4 regions of the Arthrobacter sp. 49Tsu3.1M3 genome follow, and region 3 is predicted to be linked to each of the others. Evidence: riboswitches for the same ligand, from Rfam matches in the RefSeq annotation. Region 3 holds a riboswitch; each other region holds the start of a gene.
The links. Region 3 has a riboswitch for S-adenosylmethionine ahead of B5X90_RS07510 (bifunctional o-acetylhomoserine/o-acetylserine sulfhydrylase). Riboswitches for the same ligand answer to the same signal wherever they lie in the genome.

Region 1 (5,087 bases), on a different contig from region 3:
GTCCTTGCTGTGCCCGGCATCGGCGGCCATCCGGGCGACCAGGAAGCCGGCGTCGACGTCGGGAAGGGTCTTGGCGAGGGACTGCTGGTCCACTTCCACGAACTGCAGCTTCTTCGGGTTGGCCGTGATGTTCTTTTGCGAGGTGTGGATCACGGTGGCGTCGGACAGCTCCAGCAGGCCGGCGTCGCGCAGCATGAACAGGGCCCGGCCGTTGTTCGCCGGGTCCACGGGAATGCCGATCTTGGCGCCGTCCGGGAGCTCCTTGAGGGACTTGTACTTGTCAGACCAGATGCCGCCCGGGGCGCTGTAGACGTAGAACAGTCCCACGTTCTCCAGGCCCTTGTCCTGGTTGAACTGCTTCAGGTAGGCGTTGTGCTGGAAGAAGTTGGCGTCGAATTCGCCGTTGGCCACGGCCAGGTTGGGCTGGATGATGTCCGTGACGAAGGTGGGCTCCAGGGTCCAGCCCTGGGCCGCGAGCAGCTTCTGGGCCAGCTTGGTCGGTTCCTGGTACGGGGCGGACTCGGTGACGATAATCTTGATCGTCTTCCCGCCGCTGGCGGCGGCACCGCCGGGGTTGGTGAGGCCGCAGCCGGTCAGTGCCGCGGCGGAGACTGCACCGGCGCCGGCGAGGGCATACTTGAGGAAATTTCTACGCTGCATGGTCTTGGTCCTTTGTGGTGGTTCGCGCTGAGCTATGACTGGGCGGTAACGCCGGCGGGCTGGTTTTCGGCCGCCGCGGAGAATTCGGTGAAGGCTCCCCGGAAGGCTGCGGCGGGGTGCCGGCCGTTGAGCCGCGGCCCGGCGCCGAAGAGCTTCTCGCGCAGGGTTCCCGGCGCGTAGCCGGTCTGGGCGAGGCCGCGGCTGCGCAGTTCCGGCAGCACACCGTCGATGAAGTCGGTGTAGGAGCCGGGGATGGTCTGGTTGATGATGTTGATGCCGTCAATTCCGGCGTCCTGCCACTGCTCGAGACGGTCCGCGATCTGGTCCGGCGTTCCCACCACCCGGTTGGCCCGGCTGCGGTAGAGCGCAATGTCGCGGAGGGTGGGATTGCCGCCTCGGACGGAAGCGCGGATAGCCGTGAGATGCCCCTGGCTGCCTTCCGTCTCAAGGTCCCCGAGCGGGGTGTCCAGCGGCAGCCCGCCGAGGTCGACGCCGAACCCGCCGCCCACGTGGGCCAGCAGGGCCTCAATGTCCAGGCTGTCCTCGAGCTCGTCGGCCTTGCGGAGCGCCTCGGCCTCCGTGCCGCCCACCACGAAGTGCATGCCCTGGAGGAACTTCACGTCATCCGGATGGCGGCCGGCGGCAACGGCCTGTTCCCGGACGGCCGCGGTGTACTTCGCGGCCACGTCGGTGCTCGGCGCGAGGGTGAAGGTGGCCTCGGCGTTGGCGGCGCAGAACTGCTGGCCGCGGCCGGAGCTTCCGGCCTGGAAGAGCACCGGGGTGCGCTGCGGCGAAGGGGCCGCGAGGTGGGGTCCGTCGATCGAGTAGCGGGGTCCGCGGTGGTAGATCTTGCTGACTTTTTCCGGGTCGGTGTGGACTCCGGTCTCCTTGTCCCGGAGCAGCGCATCGTCTTCCCAGGACCCTTCCCACAGTTTGTAGGCGGCCTCGACGTATTCGTCCGCCCAGTCGTAGCGTTCGTCATGCTTGGTCAGCTCGGTGGCGTTGAAGTTCCGGTGCGCGTTTTCCAGCACGCTGGTGACGATGTTCCAGGCCACCCGGCCGCCGCTGATGTGGTCCAGCGTGGACATCTGCCGGGCGAACTGGAACGGATGGCTCTGAATTACCGACGACGTCGCGGCCAGCCCGATCTCCTGCGTTCCGGTGGCGAGCGCGGACAGCAGGATGAGGGGGTCGTTGGACGGCACCTGCAGGCCCTTTTTCAGCAGCGATGCCCACCCGCCGTCGTAGTCGCCGTACAGACCGACGACGTCGGCGAAGAAGATCGCGTCAAACTTGGCGTCTTCGAGCTGGCGGGCCAGGTCGGTCCAGAGCTGGAGTTCGTTGAACCGGTGCTGCTGGGCTTCCGGGCGCCGCCACTGGCCGCCCATGATGTGGCTGGACGTGTTCATCACGAAGGCGCTGATCAGCAGGCGGGGGCGGGGTCCGTCGAAACGGGTACTGGGTGTTGACGTCATGGGGTGCTTTCCGCTGAGGGAGGTGGGAAGAGGGTGCTGCCGGCGCTCAGAGGCGCTTGTCCAGGCGCCGGGCAACATAGGATCCGCCCAGCTGAACGATGGTGACCAGCAGGATCATCAGGACAATCGCGGTGATCATGAGCGGCGTTTCGTAGCGGTAATAGCCGTACCGGATGGCGAAGTCGCCGATTCCGCCGCCGCCCACCAGGCCTGCCATCGCCGAGTAGGAGATGAAGCTGACGGTCATGATGGTGATGGAGCTGACGAGTCCGGGCTTTGCCTCCACAATCAGGACGTCCCGGACGATCTGGGACCGGCTGGCGCCCATGGACCGTGCCGCTTCGACCACTCCGCCGCCGAGCTGGCTCAGGTTCTGTTCCACAAAGCGGGCGAAATACGGAATGGCGTTGAGGGTCAGCGGGACAATGACGGCGGCCGTGCCGATGGTCGTGCCGACAATGAACCTGGTCACGGGAATGATTGCGATCAGCAGGATCAGGAACGGGAACGAGCGGAGCAGGTTGACCAGCCCGTCCAGGACCCGGTGCAGCTTTGGCCTGTGCTTGAGCCCGTTGGGACCGATGGTGTAGAGCAGGACACCTAGCGGTGTGCCGAGCAGCACCGCCAGCGGGATGGCCACCAGCAGCATGGTGAGGGTCTGTCCCATGGCGACGTCGATTTCGGGCAGGATTTCCAGGATGCGGTCAAACATTGATCAGGCCCTCCGACGCGGCTGTGGTGTGGGTGCCCCTCCCGGAGCGGTCCAGCTGGATCTCATCGGAGACCAGGTAGCGGCCGATCGACGTCGCCGGGTGGAAGCCGGGGCGCTGGAGTTCGGCGAGGTCGAACTGCTCCACCACCCGGCCTTCCTCCATGACCGCGACGTTGTCCGCGATGGCCTTGATGACGTTCATCTCGTGGGTGACCACCACGATTGTGATGCCGAATTCGGCGTTGACGTCGGCCAGGTACTGCAGGACCGATGACGTCGTCCGGGGATCCACGGCCGACGTCGGCTCGTCGCAGAGCAGCACCTTGGGCCCGGTGGCGAGGGCGCGGGCGATCGCCACCCGCTGCTTCTGGCCCCCGGAGAGTTTGGCCGGATACGTTCCCGCTTTGTCGGCGAGGTCCACGATTTCCAGGGTTTCGGCGGCCCGCCGCCGGCGTTCCGCCTTCCCGACGCCGGCGAACTTCAGGGACAGCTCCACATTTTCCTGGGCTGTGAGGTTGTTGAGGAGATTAAAGTGCTGGAAAATCATGCCGATGTCGTGTCGCTTGGTCCGGAGCTCGGCGTCGGACAGGGTCACCAGGTCCACGCCGTCCACCAGGACGCGGCCCGACGTCGGGCGCTCGAGGAGGTTGATGTTGCGCAGCAGCGTGGATTTGCCGGCGCCGGAGAACCCGATGATGCCCTGGATGGTGCCCCGCCTGATGTGCAGGCTGACGTCATCGACGGCCGTGAAAGGTCCCGCGGCTGAAGCGAATGACGTGCTGACGTTCTGGATCTCGATCACAGGCCACCACCTGCTCGGGGCCGCGGCGCCGCCGCTGTCTGCGTGTTCATGATTTCCTCCGGGCTCGCCCGAGGAAAGCCCTGGGTCCTTGCTTCCGGGCAGCGCTGAGCGAAGCCGCGGAGCCTCAGAACACAGTGGTTCTCCATCGGTCCTGGCGGTAGCACCGTCCTCAAAGGAGGGGGTTGCTGCGGCGTCACGGAGCCAGATCTCTCAGCCGCTCGGGATGGTTACGAGTCCATCTCACACGGCAAGGGACCGGATACTGAAAAAGCCGGTCACATTTTGTAACCGACTCTTCCCGATCTGTTGATCGTCATTCCCGGGCCGTTAGATGCCCACGCGCCAGCCTTCGCGGGCGGGGCACGCGTTCACGACGACGTCCAGCCCGGCGGCCTTGGCGCGGTCCGTCGCGGCGTCGTCGAAGACGCCCAGCTGCAGCCAGACGGCCTTGGCGCCTACTGCGATGGCCTCGTCTATGACGGCCCCCACCCTGTGGGAGTTGACGAAGCAGTCCACGACGTCGATCGGGTGCTTCTCCGGAGGGATGTCAGTCAGGGAACGGTACCCCTTCTCGCCGTGGACGTCGTCGCCCGGAAGGTTGACCGGAATGATGGTCATGCCCATCCGGTCCCGGACATAAAGGGAGACGTCAAACGCTGAGCGCCATTCGTTGGTGGTGAGGCCGACCACCGCCCACGTGCCTTTGGTTCGCATGAGGCGGTCAATGACTGCCGGATCGTTAACATGGGCCATGCATCAACCTTACTCCTGCGACCTTTCCGGACAATTGTCGAATAAATGAATGATCTGGACCGGACGCACGCCGGGTGAACGAATATTACAGCGCTCCCGGCGCCGATTTTGCGGAATGGTGCATCTGAAGCTCTAGTAGGTAATGACCATCCCGAGCGGCCGAGAGACCTGGATCGATGACGCCGCAGCAACCCCCGGTGACGTGAGACGACCATTCCCACGCAACCGTTCCGCCCTCCTTCGCTGAAATTCGAGGGAGCCGGAGCGACCAAGGGTGCTACTGCCAGGACCGATGGAGTGCAGCAATGACCCCTGAGAATTCTTCCGCCCTGCCCACCTTTGCCCGGACCGCGTCCGAGGCAATCCCACAAACCACTTCGGACGCGACGGCGAACGAAGCAGGGCTGCGTGACGCGCCCGGCTCCTCTCGCGGCTCTTCGGGATGGTCCCTGAACGAGCCCACGGACGGCGCAGTGCACGGCGTCCCCGCCGACGGGCCGGCGCGTCACCGCAGCACCACCTCCGGAAACCATCCTCCCCGGCACGGCGCCGCCGCGACCGCGGGAACTGCCCAGGCAGAGACGGTTGCGTTCTGGGAAACCCAGGCTCTCCGCCTCGACTGGGCGGACCTGCCTGGCGCAGCAACGGATCGCGCCAAGCCCTGGCACACGGCGCACCGCCGGGT
Region 2 (5,087 bases), on a different contig from region 3:
ACTGGTACTGGACGAGGACTGCCATGACGTTGGCGGCCACGAGGACCCACACGAGCAGGTAGCCGTACTGCGCCCCGGCGGTCAGGTTGGCGGCCACGTTTCCGGGGTCCACGTAGGCGATCGACGCCACGAACGCCGGCCCCAACAGGCCGATCAGCGCCCTCCGGGCACCCGGGTGTTTGTAAGTGGGGGCGTCCTGCGCCGGTTGCCCGTGTCCCGTTACCTCCAGCACTGCAAGCTCCTGTGATTGGCGCGTCGGCGGTGACGCGATGATCGGCGCCGGCCGGAAAACAGCCGGTGTCAAAGTTTCATGTGCCTATAAGAAATTATTAGGCATACCGAAACAATAGGCCCGGCGGGCGCTGCGTGCAATCCGGGGGAGTCCGGGGTGAGCGTGCATCAGGCCCGGAAGGCCCGCCACGTCTGGGTCAGGTAGGGCAGCCGGAGCACCTCGCCCGGGGTGTGCCCCAGGTGCTCGTGCAGGTACCAGGCGAGGTTGGCTGTGACCTTGGCCCGGGTGGAGTCCGATGCCGCGAGATAGTAGCTGCGGGACTTGGCCAGCTCCTGGATGTCCTCCGTCGTGACGGAATCCTCCCAGCGCGTCAGGTGGCTCTCCAGCCCGGTGAACTCGGCGCCCACGGCCGGACGGAAGTGCGGTTTGTGCACGTCCCCGGCGTGCATGATCCGGGAGAGCCTGTGCACCCAGGGCACGCTGGTGTCCAGCTGGTTCCAGATCAGGCCCAGCACGCCGTGCGGCCGCAGGATCCGGGCAATCTCGGTGCTGGCCAGGCCGGAGTCGCACCAGTGCCACGCCTGGGCGACCGTGACCAGGTCAAAGGACTCCGGCTCGAGACCGGTGTCCTCGGCGCTGCCCTCGATGGCCGTGACGTCCGGCAGGGTCCGGCGCAACTGCCCGAGCATGTCGGCAGAGGGGTCCACGGCCACCGTGCCCAGTCCGCGTTCCGCCAAAAGGGAAGTGAACTTCCCGGTGCCCGCGCCAATGTCCGCGGCGTCCCTGGCTCCCGCCGGGACCAGCCAGTCGGCCGACTCCTGCGGATAGCCGGGGCGGACGCGTTCGTAGTGCTCGCCGCCGTCCTGGAAGCTTTGTCCGAGTTCCTGGCGCCGCTCGCTGTGCAGTTTTGGTCCGTTGTGCAGCTTCGGTCCGCTGTGCAGCCTGGGGCCGGCGCTTGCCACGTGCGATCTCCTTCGGGAAGGTCCTGCTGGTTTCAGATACCCTTCGAATTTACCGCACCCGCGCCGGGCCCTGGTCCTGCCCTAGTCGAGGGTGCAGGGCGCAGCGCCGGCGGTGCCCGGGGTGTTCGGCGCCCAGTGCGGGTAGCTGCGGGTATCGTTGGCCGGCACCCAGCGGCCGGCGTCCACCACGTAATCCCAGCCGAGTCCGTTCTGCCGCAGCTGCTGCAGTCCGGCCAGCAGGCGTTCGGCGTCCTCCAGCCGTGAGCCGAGGCCGAAGCTGGCCCGCAGGGAACCGGCGGGCAGGCCGAGCCGCTTGAGCAGCGGGTGGGCGCAGAAGCGGCCGTCGCGCAGGCCAATGCCGTGTTCGGCCGACAGGTAGGCGGCGACCAGTCCGGCGTCGTAGCCTTCCACGGAAAAGTTCACGACGCCGATCGTGCCGGTGTCCGGGTGATCGCTTCCAGCGGAAGAAGCAGAGGAAGACCCGGACGCCGAATCGGCAAAGATCCGGTGCACGGTTACTCCCTCGATGCCCTGGAGGCCCTCGACGAGGAAGGACCGGATGGCGTCCTCGTGGGCCTGCCACTGCTCCGGGTCCAGGGCCGCAATGACCTGGGTGGCGCGGGCGAGGGCCGCCGCGCCGAGGACGTTCGGCGAGCCACCCTCGTGCCGGGCAGGCCCTGTGGTCCAGCTGACGGAGTCGAGCCGGGCATCGCGGACCGCGCCGCCGCCGGCCAGGTGCGGGGTGCCGGCGTCGAGCCAGTCCGTCCGCCCCACCAGCACGCCGGCGCCGAACGGGGCGTACAGCTTGTGCCCCGAGAAGGCGAGGTAGTCGACGTCGTCCGCGGCGATATTGATCCGCCGGTGCGGGGCGAGCTGCGCGGCGTCGACGACGATCCTGGCGCCGTATTCGTGCGCCAGGGCGGCCAGGGTGCGGATCGGGAGGATCTCGCCGGTGACGTTGGAGGCGCCGGTGACGGCCAGCAGGCTGACGCCGCCGCGGGCGAGTTCGTCGCGCAGGCGGTCCACGGTGGCCGCGAGGGTGGCGGCGGCCACGACGCTGCGGTGCGGGACATTCTGCCAGGGCAGGAGGTTGGCGTGGTGTTCGATGTCGAGGTAGAGGACCTCGCCCGCGGCCCGCCCGTCGCGCAGCGGCAGGCAGCCGGCCAGCAGGTTCAGGGAATCGGTGGTGTTGCGGGTGAAGATCACGGAATCGTCGGGCCGGCCGCCCACGAAGTCCCGCACGATGTCCCGGGCGTTCTCGTAGACGGAAGTGCTGATCTGCGATGCGTAGCCGGCGCCGCGGTGCACGCTTGCGTAGTACGGCAGGATTTCATTCAGGTAGGCCGAGACCACGGACAGGGCCGGGGCGGAGGCGCCGTAGTCAAGGTTGGCGTAGCGCGCGTGGCCGCCGGTGATCAGCGGTGCCTGGATTTCGGCCCCGGTGACGGCTGCCAGCGGGCGGGCCGCGAGGGCCTGGCGGCCATCAGCCTGCCCTGCGGACTGTTCTGCACCAGCAGCATGGAATTCAGTGGCAACGGGAAAAATGGCAGTTGTCATGGGACCTCACTCGAACAGGACCCCACACCGTGGGAATCCGCGCTTGCCGGGTCCGTTCCGGACCGGCCAGGTCGTCACCCGGGGCACCCCACCGCGACTGGAGGGTTGCCGGCCAGCAAACCGGGGTTTAGCGCTGGCACTCGTGACCTGCATCGAGCGTAGGACATCGGCGCAGCCGGGGAAAAGGCGGGCACCGATTGTGAAGCGGATTATTACGGGCGCGGTTCAGTTGTTCGGGTGCGCCTGGAAGAGGTCGTCGAGCCCGGGGTTGAGCCGCTTGAGGACTTCCGAGTGCAGGATCGAATTGGTGGCCAGGGCGTTGCCGCCGAAGGGACCGTCCTCGCCTTCGAGCGAGGTGAAGCGGCCGCCGGCCTCGGTCACGATCGGCACCAGGGCTGCCATGTCGTACAGGTTCAGCTCGGGTTCGCAGGCGATGTCCACAGCGCCCTCGGCCACGAGGCAGTATGACCAGAAGTCACCGTAGGCGCGGGTCCGCCACACTTCCTCGGTCAGACCCAGGAACTCATCCAGGTTCCCGCGTTCCTTCCAGCCGCCAAGGCTGGAGTAGGACAGCGAGGCGTCCTCGAGATTGGAGACGTTGGATACCTTCAACCGTGTGGCGGCGGCGAGCGAGCGGCCCGTGTAGGCGCCTGCACCCTTGGCGGCCCACCAGCGCTTGCCCAGTGCCGGCGCGCTGACGACGCCGACCACCGGCTCGCCCTCGTCGACGAGGGCGATCAGGGTGGCCCAGACCGGGACACCGCGGACAAAGTTCTTCGTGCCGTCGATCGGGTCGATGATCCACCGGCGGGAGCCGTGGCCCGAGCTGCCGAATTCTTCGCCCAGGACTGCGTCACGCGGACGTGACCGGGAGAGCTGGCCGCGGATGGCCTCTTCCGCGGACTTGTCGGCATCGGTGACGGGTGTGAGGTCAGGCTTCGTCTCGATCCGAAGGTCGAGCGCCTTGAAGCGGCTCATGGTCTGGGAATCGACCGAATCTGCCAGTACATGGGCAAGGCGCAGGTCATCGTTGTAGCTCGAAGCGGGTTGGCTCATGGTTCCAAACTACCGTCAAACCTGGCTGCCGGGCGGGAGGCCGCGGCACGGCGCCGCCGCCCCGCCGCCGGTCCGGCTAGGAGACGGTGCCCAGTTCCTTGGTTTCCTGCGCTTCCATCCGCGGGTCCGTGCCCAGCAGCCGGCGCAGGGACGCGAGCCTGGCCGGTCCCGAGGGCCCCGCGTGCCCGGCCGCAACCCACTTGTCGACGCCGCAGTTGACGGCCGTGGAGTCGTGCTTGCAGCCGCGTTCGCAATCATCGGTGCCGGGTTCCAGGTCCGGGAAGGAACGCAGGATCCGGTCCGGGTCCACGTGGGCCAGGCCGAAGGACCGGATGCCGGGGGTGTCGATGATCCAGCTGCCGGCCGGGGCATCGTTGACTTTGAGCGCCAGTGCCGAGGAGGACGTGTGGCGGCCGCGGCCGGTTACCGCGTTCACGCCTCCCGTGGCCCGCTCGGCGCCGGTCAGGGCGTTGACCATGGTGGACTTGCCGACGCCGGAATGGCCCAGCATCACGGTGACCTTGCCGTCGAGGTAGTCGCGCAGCTGGGACACCGCGTCCTTGTCGAGCCGGGCCGAAAGTCCGTCGTCGGAGCGGGCGTCGATGCCGGAAGCGGCGGAGTCGGCGGTCTTGGAGATGATGACGGGGAAGTCGAGGTGCTGGTAGTTGGACAGCAGCTCGGCGGGATCCTTGACGTCGGCCTTGGTGACGAGCAGCAGCGGCTCAATGCCGGCGTCGTACGCGGCCACCAGCGCACGGTCGATGAAACCGGTCCGCGGCTCGGGGTTGGCGGCGGCGACCACCACAACCAGCTGGTCGGCGTTGGCCACGACGGCGCGTTCGATCGGGTCCGTGTCGTCGGCACTGCGGCGCAGCAGCGTCTTGCGGTCCTGGATCTTGACCAGCCGCGCGAGGGTGTCGGGCTCACCGGTGACATCCCCGACGAGGGAGACGAAGTCGCCGGCAACCACCGGGTTGCGGCGCAGCTCACGGGCCCGGGCCGCGATGATCTTGCGTTCGTCCGCGGTCCCTTCGCCGACGACGGCGGTGTAGCGGCCGCGGTCGACGGTGATGATGCGTCCGGTGACGGCGTCGTCGTAGCTGGGCCGGTCCTTGGTGCGGGGCCGTGTGCCCTTCTTGTTCGGCCGGATCCGGACGTCGGACTCGTCCCAGGAATCAGTGCTGCGTGCCACCGGCGGTGTCCTCATCTGCGGCGGGTCCCTGGGCCAGCATCGCTTCCCAGAGTTGCGGGAAATCGGGCATGGTCTTGGCCGTGGTTGC
Region 3 (5,087 bases):
CCGGGGCGCCTAGGCGGACTTGGCCGCGCGGAATCCGGCGTCGAGGTCCGCGAGGATGTCGTCAATGTGCTCCAGTCCCACCGAAAGCCGCACCAGCCCGGGATTCACCCCGGCGATCACCTGCTGTTCGGGCGAGAGCTGGCTGTGGGTGGTCGACGCCGGATGGATCACCAACGACCGGACATCGCCGATGTTCGCGACGTGCGAATGCAGTTCGAGGGCGTCGACGAACCGCTTGCCGGCCTCCGCTCCCCCGGCAATGTTGAACGCCACGACGGCGCCGGTCCCCTTGGGCCCGTACTTGCGGCCGCGCTCGTACCAGGGGCTGGACGGCAGCCCGGCGTAGGCGACCGATTCGACGTCGTCCCGCCCCTCCAGCCATTGCGCCACCTTCGTGGCGTTGGCCACGTGGCGCTCGACGCGCAGGCTCAGCGTTTCGATGCCCTGGGCGATGAGGAAGGCGTTGAACGGGGACACCGCGGAGCCAAGGTCGCGCAGGAGCTGGACCCGGGCCTTAAGGATGTAGGAGAGGTTCGCGCCCAGCGCGCCGTCGGCTCCGAGGTCGCGGGCGTAGACCAGGCCGTTGTAGGTGGGGTCCGGGCTGTTGAAGCCGGGGAACCGCTCCGGGTCCTTCCCGAAGTCGAAGTTGCCGGAGTCCACGATCACGCCGGCGATTGCGGCGCCGTGCCCGCCGAGGTACTTGGTGGCGGAATGCACCACGATGTCCGCGCCCCACTCGATCGGCCGGATCAGGTAGGGGGTGGAGAGCGTGTTGTCTACCACCAGCGGCACGCCGGCCTCGTGCGCCACGCCGGAGACGCCCTCGATGTCCAGCACGTCCTGGCGGGGGTTGGAGACCACTTCGCCGAAGAACAGCTTGGTGTTGGGCTGGACGGCGTCCCGCCACTGGTCCAGGTTGTCCGGGTCTGCCACGAAGGTAACGGAGATGCCGAACTTCTTCAGCGTGTGCGCGAGCAGGTTGTAGGTACCGCCGTAGAGGCTGGGGCTGGCCACCACGTGGTCGCCGGCCTCGGCGATATTGAGGATCGCGAACGTCTCGGCGGCCTGGCCGGAGCTGAGCAGCAGCGCCGCGAGGCCGCCTTCCAGGCTGGCGACGCGCTGTTCGACGGCGTCCTGGGTCGGGTTGCCGATCCGGGTGTAGATGGGCGCGAGCTCGGCGAGCGCGAAGCGGTTCGCGGCGCTTTCGGCGCTGGGGAACACGAACGACGTCGTCTGGTAGATGGGCAGGGCACGCGCGCCGGTGGCGCTATCCGGCTCCTGGCCGGCGTGGATCTGGCGGGTTTCAAAGGACCAGGCGTTGGACATTGGTGCTCCTCGAGTCACTGGGCACAGCACCGGCCGGGGCTTTCGGCCCGAACCGGAACAGGCGCCGCGCTTGCCCTCCGGCGGGCGCCGGACGGCCAGGTCTTCACCCGGGGCACCCCACCGCGATACGAGGGTTGCCGGCCAGCAAGCCGGGGCTGTGCGCTGGCACTCATGACCTGGCTTCAGTGTAGGAATGGCGGCGCAGCCCTGGATAGCTTTGTGACGAAGATGAAGACGGCCGCCGTGACGGAGCATCGGGGCGCCGCGTTCGGCGCCCCGGGACGTCCCATGACGGTTAGGGGAGCCTAAGCTGAGAGGTCCATCACAAAGTGCCAAGATGATGGCATGCGCATGGATCACGTCTCTTACGCCTGTGAACACGATGGCTTGGCAGCCACCACTGAACGTATTGCGTCTGCCCTCGGCGTTGAAGCCGTGAAGGGTGGAGTGCACCCCCGTTTCGGGACACGCAACATGATTATCCCGCTCGCGGGACACAAGTACCTGGAAGTCGTGGAGGTCCTGAACCACCCGGCCTCCGACAAGGCCCCGTTCGGCCAGGCCGTCCGGGCACGCTCCGAGGCCGGCGGCGGCTGGATGGGCTGGTGCGTCGAGGTTGACGACCTGGCCCCGTTCGAGGAGCGGCTCGGCCGCGCCGCCGTCAACGGCAACCGGAAGTTTCCCGACGGCCGCGAACTGGTCTGGAAGCAGATCGGCATCCTGGGGCTCATCGCCGACCCCCAGGTGCCGTACATGCTCAAGTGGGAGGGCGACCCGGAACTGCACCCGTCCAACGCCTACGCGAGCGATGTCAAGATGTCCGCACTGACCATTGCCGGTTCGGCCGCGCGCGTCACGGAGTGGCTGGGCGAACCAGTTGAAAAGCCGCTGGAAGACGTCGCCGTGAACTGGATCGCGCCGCACGGTACTCCCGGCATCCTCTCTGTCACCTTCGAGACCGCCTCCGGAGCGGTCACGATCTAACGCTCCACCTGCCCCACGCTTCGGCCGCCATCTCTTAGGTGCCAACGTTGTCACCTAGGAGACGGCGGCCGAGATCATTTAAGGCCGGGCGATGGCGCCGGCAGTACAACCAGCACCATCAGCCCAGGCCCACGGCCTTGCCGAACAGGCTGAACCCCACGAACGCCACAGTGTCCAGGATGGCGTGGGCGATCACCAGCGGCATCACCCGTTTGGTCCGCGTGTAGACCAGCGCGAAGACGACGCCCATCACCGCGTTGCCGATGAACGGCCCGAACCCCTGGTACAGGTGATAGCTGCCGCGGAGCAGGGCGCTGGCGGCGATGGCCGCCGGCACGCTCCAGCCCAGTTTCCCGAGCCGGTCCAGCAGGTACGCGACCACGATCACTTCCTCGACCACCGCGTGCCGGATCGCGGACAGGACCAGCACCGGCACGGTCCACCAGTACGCGTCCAGGGCGCTGGGGATGATCGCCGTCGTGATCCCCAGCGCCCGGCCGGCGGCGTAGAGCCCCAGGGACGGAATGCCGATGAGCGCGGCGAGTCCGAGACCCTGCAGGAGGTCCTTGCCGGGCCGGGCGAAGTCGAAACCGATCCTTCGGAACGCCGAGGTTCCGCGCTCCCCGGCCGGCCAGTGCTCGGTGAGGAAATAGATCACGAGGGCCACCGGCACCAGGGCGAAGATGATGTCCAGCAACTGGTAGGTGAGGTCGAAGTATTCGCGTGCGCTCTGTGAGCGGTTCAGGGTGGATGTGCCCTGGGCCAGCGGCGCCGTGGTCATCTTGTCCAGCAACTGCACCAGGGAGTAGATCGCGGACTGCCCCAGCGACAACCCCAGGACAATCAACACTTCGAACCGCAGCCGGCGGCGGGAGGGAACCAACATGGTTCTATCTTGCCTGCACTTGCCGATAGTTTGCTGGTGCCCGCGTGGCGCCGGCCGAACGGGGTTTTGCCTGCGGCACCTGCTTTTGGGAGCCCTATGCTTGGGGATTATGAGTGCGCCCCGGAAAATCATCATGATCCGGCACGGCCAGTCTGCCGCCAATGCCGACACCTCGATCTACAACCGTGTTCCGGACTACCGGATCCCGTTGACCGCGCTGGGCCTGGAGCAGGCCACCGCGGCCGGGGAGGAAGTCCGGCGCCAGCTGGACGGCCGCCCGGTGTGCGTCTACGTCTCACCGTATCTGCGCGCCTACCAGACCCTCGAGGCGCTGAATCTCGGCCCGCTCGTCGAGCGGGTGATCGAGGAACCGCGCCTGCGCGAACAGGACTGGGCCAATTTCCAGATCGCCGGCGACATCGAGGACCAGAAGGAGCTCCGCAACGCCTACGGGCACTTCTTCTACCGCTTCCGCGAGGGCGAGTCCGGTTCCGATGTGTATGACAGGATTTCTTCCTTCATGGAAACCCTGTACCGGCACTGGTCCAGGCCCGGCAATGCCCCGAACGCGCTGTTCGTGACGCACGGATTGACCATGCGGCTGTTCTGCATGCGCTGGTTCCACTGGTCGGTGGAATATTTCGAGTCCCTGAACAACCCCGAGAACGCCGAGGTCCGCACCCTGCTGCGCACCTCGCACGGCAAGTACGAGCTCGACAAGCCCTTCACACAGTGGGAGAAGAGGCGCGTGGACGAGACCGTCCTGGACGCACCGCCCATGATGTTCTAAGGCCCGTCAGCGGACCGGCTGCGCCACGCCGGCGCGCCACACCGCGTGCGTCAAAGGGATGCCGGGCCGGTAGGCCAGGTGCGTGGCGGAAGGCGCGTTGAGCAGGTGCAGGTCCGCACGGTGTCCGACGGCGATCGAGCCCACCGCGCGGCCGCCGTCGACGTCGTTCCCGGACTCCCGGCGCAGGGCCAGCGCGCCGCCGTAGGTCGCGGCGCGCACCGCCTCGTGGACGCTGAGCCGCATCTGCAGCACGGCGGTGGTGACACAGAACGCCATGGAGCTGGTGTACGACGTGCCGGGGTTGCAGTTGGAGGCCAGCGCCAGCTGCACACCGGCGTCGAGCAGTTCCCGGCCGGGGGCCAGCGGCTGCCGGGTGGAAAGATCGCAGGCCGGCAGGCACGTGGCAACCGTGCCCCGCGTGCCGCTGCCGCCGGCGGCGTCCCAGCCGGCCCAGCTGCCGGCGAGGGCATCGACGTCCCCGGCCGACAGGTAGTTCACGTGGTCCACGCTGGCGGCACCGACTTCCACCGCCAGCCGGACGCCGGGGCCCTCGCCGAGCTGGTTGCCGTGGACGCGCAGGCCCAGCCCGGCGGCCTTGCAGGCCAGCAGCACCCGGCGGGACTGGTCCTCGTTGAAGGCGCCCTGCTCGCAAAAGACGTCGGCCCAGCGGGCGTAGGGCCGGACGGCGGTGAGCATCGGCCCGCAGACCAGCTCCGTGTATTCCTCCGCGTCCATCCCGGCAGGAACGAGGTGCGCCCCCAGGTAGGTCACCTCGTCCGCCACGGTGGAGGCGATGCGGGCGCTGCGGGCCTCGTTCTCGACGTCCAGGCCGTAGCCGGTCTTGGTCTCCAGGTAGGTGGTGCCCTGCGACACCGCCTCCGCGACGCGGCCCATCGCCAGCCGGGTGAGGTCGAAGTCGCTCGTGCTCCGGGTGGCGTCGGTGGTGACGGCGATCCCGCCGGCGCTGTAGGTCTCCCCCGCCATCCGGGCCTCGAACTCGGCCGTGCGGTCCCCCGCGAAGATCAGGTGCGTGTGGGAGTCGACCCAGCCCGGCAGGAGCGCCCGGCCCCCGGCATCCACCCGTTCGTCCGCCGCCGGGGC
Region 4 (5,087 bases), on a different contig from region 3:
CTCCTGCTCGGCGCCAAGACCCTTTCCTACGCCGTGAACATGGCAGCGCTGCGCTACGCCCACCGGCAGGGCGCCGACGACGTCATCTTCACGTCCGCCGACGGCCGGGTGCTGGAGGGTCCGACGTCGACCGTTCTGCTGGCGCACCTGGAAACCTCGGACGACGGCGCCGGCGGCGTCCGCACCATCCGGCGGCTCATCACGCCCCAGCTGGACAGCGGCATCCTGCCCGGCACGTCACAAGGCGCCCTTTTCACCGCCGCCAAGGCCGCCGGCTGGGAGCTGGGCTACGGCCCGCTGGAGCCGAAAGACCTGCTGGACGCCGACGCGGTCTGGCTGATCTCCAGCATCCGGCTTTTGGCCCCGGTGAACCACATCGACGGGCAGGAAATCGGCACCCCGGAACTGCGGCGCCAGCTGACGGCCGAACTCAACGCCCTCTTCGCGACCATCGAATAGTAACGCGGGCTCACCCCAGGGCGTCCGCGGGCACTGCCGGGCACCGGCGGAACGAGGCCGGGTTGAACGCCGGGAGCATGAACGTTGCCAGCACGGCGTCGAGCATTTCCGGGGCCCAGGTGCTGTTCTCCCCCAGGGTCGCGCAGACACCCAGCACCACGGGCGTTCCGTCGGTGCGGCGGCGGATCTGGACCTGGACCGGCCCGGTCAGCCCGAGCGTGCGGACGGCGGCCAGGCCCAGCTTGCGCACATCCCCGGCCTGGTTCGCCGGCACCCTGCGGCTGACCTCGTCGCTGCCGGCGCGCCCATACGGAGTCCTGGTCTTCTCCAGGACCACCGCCACCGGCGCCATCGCGTTGCGTGCCGGGGTGCCGAACACCAGGCACACGTAGTCGGCGCCCGGGATAAATTCCTGGACCAGTTGCCCCGCCGGCATGTTCTTCCAGCTAACGGAGTCGGTTCCGGCCAGCAGGTGGATACCGTGGGAGCCTTTGAAGACCCGCGGCTTGACCACCACGGGGCCGCTGAGGCCGGCGAGGGATGCCGGCGCGGCGGCGAGGTCGCCCGGAACCGCGAACCGGGGCACCGGGATGCCGGCTGCCTGCAGCGCCCAGGTGGTGAACAGGTGGTCGTTGGCGAGGGCCACCGCGGCGGGGTCGGCCACGATGATCCGCACGTCCTGGGCGAATCCGGCGCGGGCCGCGGCGAGGACCGGGAGTTCCACGGTGAGGGTCGGAATGATGACGTTGATGGCTTCGCGGTCCACCACCCGGCGCAGGTCCAGGATCATGTCCGGGTTCGTCGCCGGCAGGAGCCTGACCGCGGCGGCGGGAGCCTCCCCGCCCTGGCGGGTGTCGGCGCGGGTGTCGGCGCGGGCGTCGGAGCCGAGGTACGGGAGGCCCCGGGCTTCGAGCTGGGCCGCGACGGCCCGTCCGGCGGCGCTTGTAATCCCGGTAACGAGTATGCGCGGGCCCACGATTGCTCCATTCCGCCGTGACCGGCCGGACCGCGGCTGCGGCTCCGACCGTTCCAGCCACCGATTCTCAGACAGCCTGTTGATGGACAGACGAGTCGATTCACGGGCTGCTCGATTCACACAGTGCTCGAATCACCTGCCGTTGCGCCCGACCCGTCGGACCTAATCCCCCCAGTAGACGGCGAAACGTCCCGGCAGACACGAGTGGGCTGTACCCGAAACTGGAGCCCGCCACTACTCGCCCGGGCCGCGGCCCGGTTACGGAACATGACGACGGCGGCGGTGCGGGCCGGCGTCGCAGGTGTTACGTTTTTGGGGAGTAATGAGAACCGGTGCCAAGCCCTGACTGGCCGGTCGGCAACCCTCCCTTTCGCGGCGGGGTGCCTCAGGTGAATACTCGGCATATCGACCATTCGAGCTGCAAGCGTGAAAGAGGAGATCCGTCGTGCCCGACACGTCAATACCCACAACAGCCGCACCCGGCACCGCACCCGGCGGCGAGGAGAGGCTGGCCTACCGCCTGTTCACCGGCGCGGATGACCGCGCCTTCTGCGAGCGGGTGTCAGCCGCCCTGGCCGAAGGCTACGTGCTGCATGGAAGCCCCGCCGCCAGCTTCAACGGAAGCACCGTGATCGTGGCGCAGGCGCTGGTCCTGCCGGCCGCGATTGCCAGTGCGGACGCCGCCGTCGCCAATGCGGTTGATGAGCTCGACGCCGACGAGTTTGGCGCCGACGGGGCCTTCGCGGGCCACGCATGAGCTACGCCGGAGACCTCAGCCCGCAGGAGGCGTGGGCCAAGCTTGAGGCGGGAGCCATCCTGGTGGATGTCCGGACCGAGGGCGAATGGGCCCACATCGGCATCCCGGACACTGCGGCCGCGGGCGAAGGCGGCAACGATCCGCTCTTTATCCAGTGGAACCTTGCCGGCGGCACGCCGAACCCGCACTTCGTGGAACAGCTAAGGCAGCAGGCGCCGGCGGACACCGGCGTCGAACTGGTGTTCCTTTGCCGTTCCGGCGCCCGGTCGATCTCCGCCGCGACGGCCGCGACGGCCGCCGGCTACACCTCGTACAACGTCCTTGAGGGCTTCGAAGGCGAGACCGACCGCTTTGGCGAACGCACCGTCAATGGCTGGAAGAACCGCGGCCTGCCCACCAACCCCGGAAAGATCAAGTGACTTTCAATCCCGACGCCGCCGGCTGGGCGGCCGACACCCAGGCCGTCCGTGGCGGCCTTGACCGCACCGGCTTCCAGGAAACCACCGAGCCGATCTTCCTCAACTCAGGATTCGTCTACGAGTCCGCGGCGGCCGCCGAGCGCGCGTTCACCGGGGAGGACGAGCGCTTCGTCTACTCCCGCTACGGCAACCCCTCCGTCGCCACCTTCCAGGAGCGGCTCCGGCTGCTCGAGGGAACGGAGGCGTGTTTCGCGACCGCGTCCGGCATGTCCGCCGTGTTCACCGCCCTGGGCGCGCTGTTGGCGGCCGGCGACCGGGTGGTCGCGGCCCGCTCGCTGTTCGGCTCGTGCTTCGTGATCCTCAACGAGATCCTGCCGCGCTGGGGTGTCGAGACAGTCTTCGTGGACGGCCCGGACCTGGAACAGTGGCAATCGGCGCTGTCCGAGCCGACCACGGCGGTGTTCTTCGAGTCGCCGTCGAACCCCATGCAGGAAATCGTGGACATCGCCGCCGTGAGCAAACTGGCGCACGAAGCCGGCGCCACGGTGGTGGTAGACAACGTCTTCGCCACCCCGCTGCTCCAGCGCTGCGGCGACCTCGGCGCGGACGTGGTGGTCTACTCCGGCACCAAACACATCGACGGCCAGGGCCGCGTCCTGGGCGGGGCCATCCTGGGCACCAGGGAATTCATCGACGGGCCCGTCAAGCAGCTCATGCGGCACACCGGTCCGGCGCTTTCGGCGTTCAACGCCTGGGTGCTCACCAAGGGCCTGGAGACCATGGCGCTGCGCGTCAACCATTCCTCGGCCTCCGCGCTGCGGCTGGCCGAATGGCTCGAGGGGCAGCCTGCGGTCAGCTGGGTAAAGTACCCGCTGCTGCCGTCCCACCCCCAATACCCACTCGCAGTGCAGCAGATGAAGGCCGGCGGGACCGTGCTCACCCTGGAGCTGCAGCCCTCCCCCGGTCGCACGGCGAAGCAGGCCGCGTTCGCCCTCCTGGACGCGCTGCGGATCATCGACATCTCCAACAACCTGGGCGATGCCAAGACGCTCATCACGCACCCGGCCACCACCACGCACCGCGCGATGGGCCCGGAAGGCCGCGCGGCGATCGGGCTCAGCGACGGCGTGGTCAGGCTTTCGGTGGGCCTGGAGGACGTCGAGGACCTCATCCGCGACCTCGGCCAGGCGCTCAAGCAGGTCTAAGCGCTCAAGTAGGTCCAGGCGCTCAAGCAGGTCAGGCGCTCAAGCAGGCCCGGGGCCATGACCGCTCAGGTCCAGGCCGCTTTGAGCGCCCGCCAGGCGTCGTCGTCGAGCATGCTGGACGGTGTGACGGCGACGGCGGCCGCCCCGCCGGAGACGGACGCCTCCAGCCCGGCCGCCAGGTCCGCGGCGGAGATGCGCCCGTCCTTGGCCCACATCCCGACCGAGATGGCGAACTTCCCCGACCGCTTCGCCATGGCCGCGGCCAGTTCGGCGGAGTAGGACGGCGCGGCGTCGTTGAGCCCGAAGTAGTCCCACAAGACCAGCCGGTCCGCGGCCGCGGCGAGCAGCCCGTAGTCATGGCCGCTCTCGGGCCGGTCGCCGGCGGGATCGTGCCACGGCGCCCGGACGTCCATGTCGAGCGTGGCACCGTTGGCGTGCGCTGCCGCCGCCGCCTTGGCCACGGTGGCTGCCACCGCCTTCGACCGCCAGGCCCCTAGGCTCGGGTGTTCGACGTCGATGTCCCCGTTCGCGAGCCGCGGCCAGTCCGTCCGGCCGCTGGCCAGCATGTACGAGTCACGGTCGTCGCCGCCGTAGGTGTTGTTGTCGAACATCAGTTCCGTCAAGGCCACGGCGTCCGGCTGGTAGCGGCTGGTCACCTCGGCCACGAAGTCGACGAGCCGCTCCCCGACGGGTCCCGTGGTGAGTGCGCTGACGCTGGCGAAGTCCGTGGAGCGGGTGCCGTCGAAGTTGATGCCGGCCAGGCCCGGGTTGGTGCGGATCCAGCCGGGGATCAGCAGGTCGATGGTCAGTGTGATCCTGCGTTTCCTGCCATCACCGCCGGTCCCCAGAGCCTTGACCGCCTCGGCCACGTGGTCACGGCCCGGGACGGCCTCTACCTCGGGGTGGGCGCCCCAGGGGAACGCCGTCCAGTCCAGCCGCCCCACGCTGATGGTGACGCTGTTGGCGTTGACCTCATCGAGCCGTCTGGCCAGTTCCGGCAGCGTCGAGGCGGCGTCGACCACAGTTTCGTAGCCGACGCCGACTGTGCGCTCCGCGGCGGGCGCCGTGGGTCCCTGCGGCCCGCCGCATCCGGTGGCAGCAAGCGCCAGCACCGACAGGAGCGCAAGGGCAGGGAAGGCAGCCGGTCTGCGCCTCAAACGCTGGCCTCCGGGCGCACCGCCGGGGCGGTGACACTGACCACCCCGGTCCGCGTCAGCTTGTTCCAGTGCGCCTCCTTGCCGCGGACTTCCTGCACCAGCGCGGCCACCATG

Region 1: another riboswitch for S-adenosylmethionine. It lies ahead of B5X90_RS18005 (methionine ABC transporter ATP-binding protein); the one in region 3 lies ahead of B5X90_RS07510 (bifunctional o-acetylhomoserine/o-acetylserine sulfhydrylase).
Region 2: another riboswitch for S-adenosylmethionine. It lies ahead of B5X90_RS11395 (aminotransferase class V-fold PLP-dependent enzyme); the one in region 3 lies ahead of B5X90_RS07510 (bifunctional o-acetylhomoserine/o-acetylserine sulfhydrylase).
Region 4: another riboswitch for S-adenosylmethionine. It lies ahead of B5X90_RS05415 (DUF1737 domain-containing protein); the one in region 3 lies ahead of B5X90_RS07510 (bifunctional o-acetylhomoserine/o-acetylserine sulfhydrylase).

What each region holds. Positions count from the first base shown of each region.
Region 1 is NZ_FUZD01000022.1:42,785-47,871, forward strand. Features, by position in the region: gene B5X90_RS17990 (MetQ/NlpA family ABC transporter substrate-binding protein) at 1-660, opposite strand, end outside; gene B5X90_RS17995 (LLM class flavin-dependent oxidoreductase) at 693-2,135, opposite strand; gene B5X90_RS18000 (methionine ABC transporter permease) at 2,182-2,847, opposite strand; gene B5X90_RS18005 (methionine ABC transporter ATP-binding protein) at 2,840-3,649, opposite strand; SAM riboswitch class I at 3,789-3,879, opposite strand; gene B5X90_RS18010 (CoA-binding protein) at 3,977-4,402, opposite strand; gene acs (acetate--CoA ligase) at 4,708-5,087, shown strand, end outside.
Region 2 is NZ_FUZD01000008.1:136,454-141,540, forward strand. Features, by position in the region: gene B5X90_RS11385 (Nramp family divalent metal transporter) at 1-232, opposite strand, end outside; gene B5X90_RS11390 (class I SAM-dependent methyltransferase) at 400-1,194, opposite strand; gene B5X90_RS11395 (aminotransferase class V-fold PLP-dependent enzyme) at 1,276-2,751, opposite strand; SAM riboswitch class IV at 2,786-2,899, opposite strand; gene hisN (histidinol-phosphatase) at 2,977-3,807, opposite strand; gene B5X90_RS11405 (ribosome small subunit-dependent GTPase A) at 3,884-4,999, opposite strand; gene aroA (3-phosphoshikimate 1-carboxyvinyltransferase) at 4,983-5,087, opposite strand, start outside.
Region 3 is NZ_FUZD01000004.1:192,010-197,096, forward strand. Features, by position in the region: gene B5X90_RS07510 (bifunctional o-acetylhomoserine/o-acetylserine sulfhydrylase) at 10-1,326, opposite strand; SAM riboswitch class IV at 1,388-1,503, opposite strand; gene B5X90_RS07515 (VOC family protein) at 1,672-2,310, shown strand; gene B5X90_RS07520 (CPBP family intramembrane glutamic endopeptidase) at 2,429-3,196, opposite strand; gene B5X90_RS07525 (histidine phosphatase family protein) at 3,306-3,986, shown strand; gene B5X90_RS07530 (imidazolonepropionase) at 3,993-5,087, opposite strand, start outside.
Region 4 is NZ_FUZD01000003.1:69,153-74,239, reverse strand. Features, by position in the region: gene B5X90_RS05425 (aminodeoxychorismate lyase) at 1-459, shown strand, start outside; gene B5X90_RS05420 (ATP-grasp domain-containing protein) at 470-1,435, opposite strand; SAM riboswitch class IV at 1,754-1,868, shown strand; gene B5X90_RS05415 (DUF1737 domain-containing protein) at 1,881-2,192, shown strand; gene B5X90_RS05410 (rhodanese-like domain-containing protein) at 2,189-2,611, shown strand; gene B5X90_RS05405 (O-succinylhomoserine sulfhydrylase) at 2,608-3,816, shown strand; gene B5X90_RS05400 (hypothetical protein) at 3,882-4,973, opposite strand; gene B5X90_RS05395 (glycosyltransferase) at 4,970-5,087, opposite strand, start outside.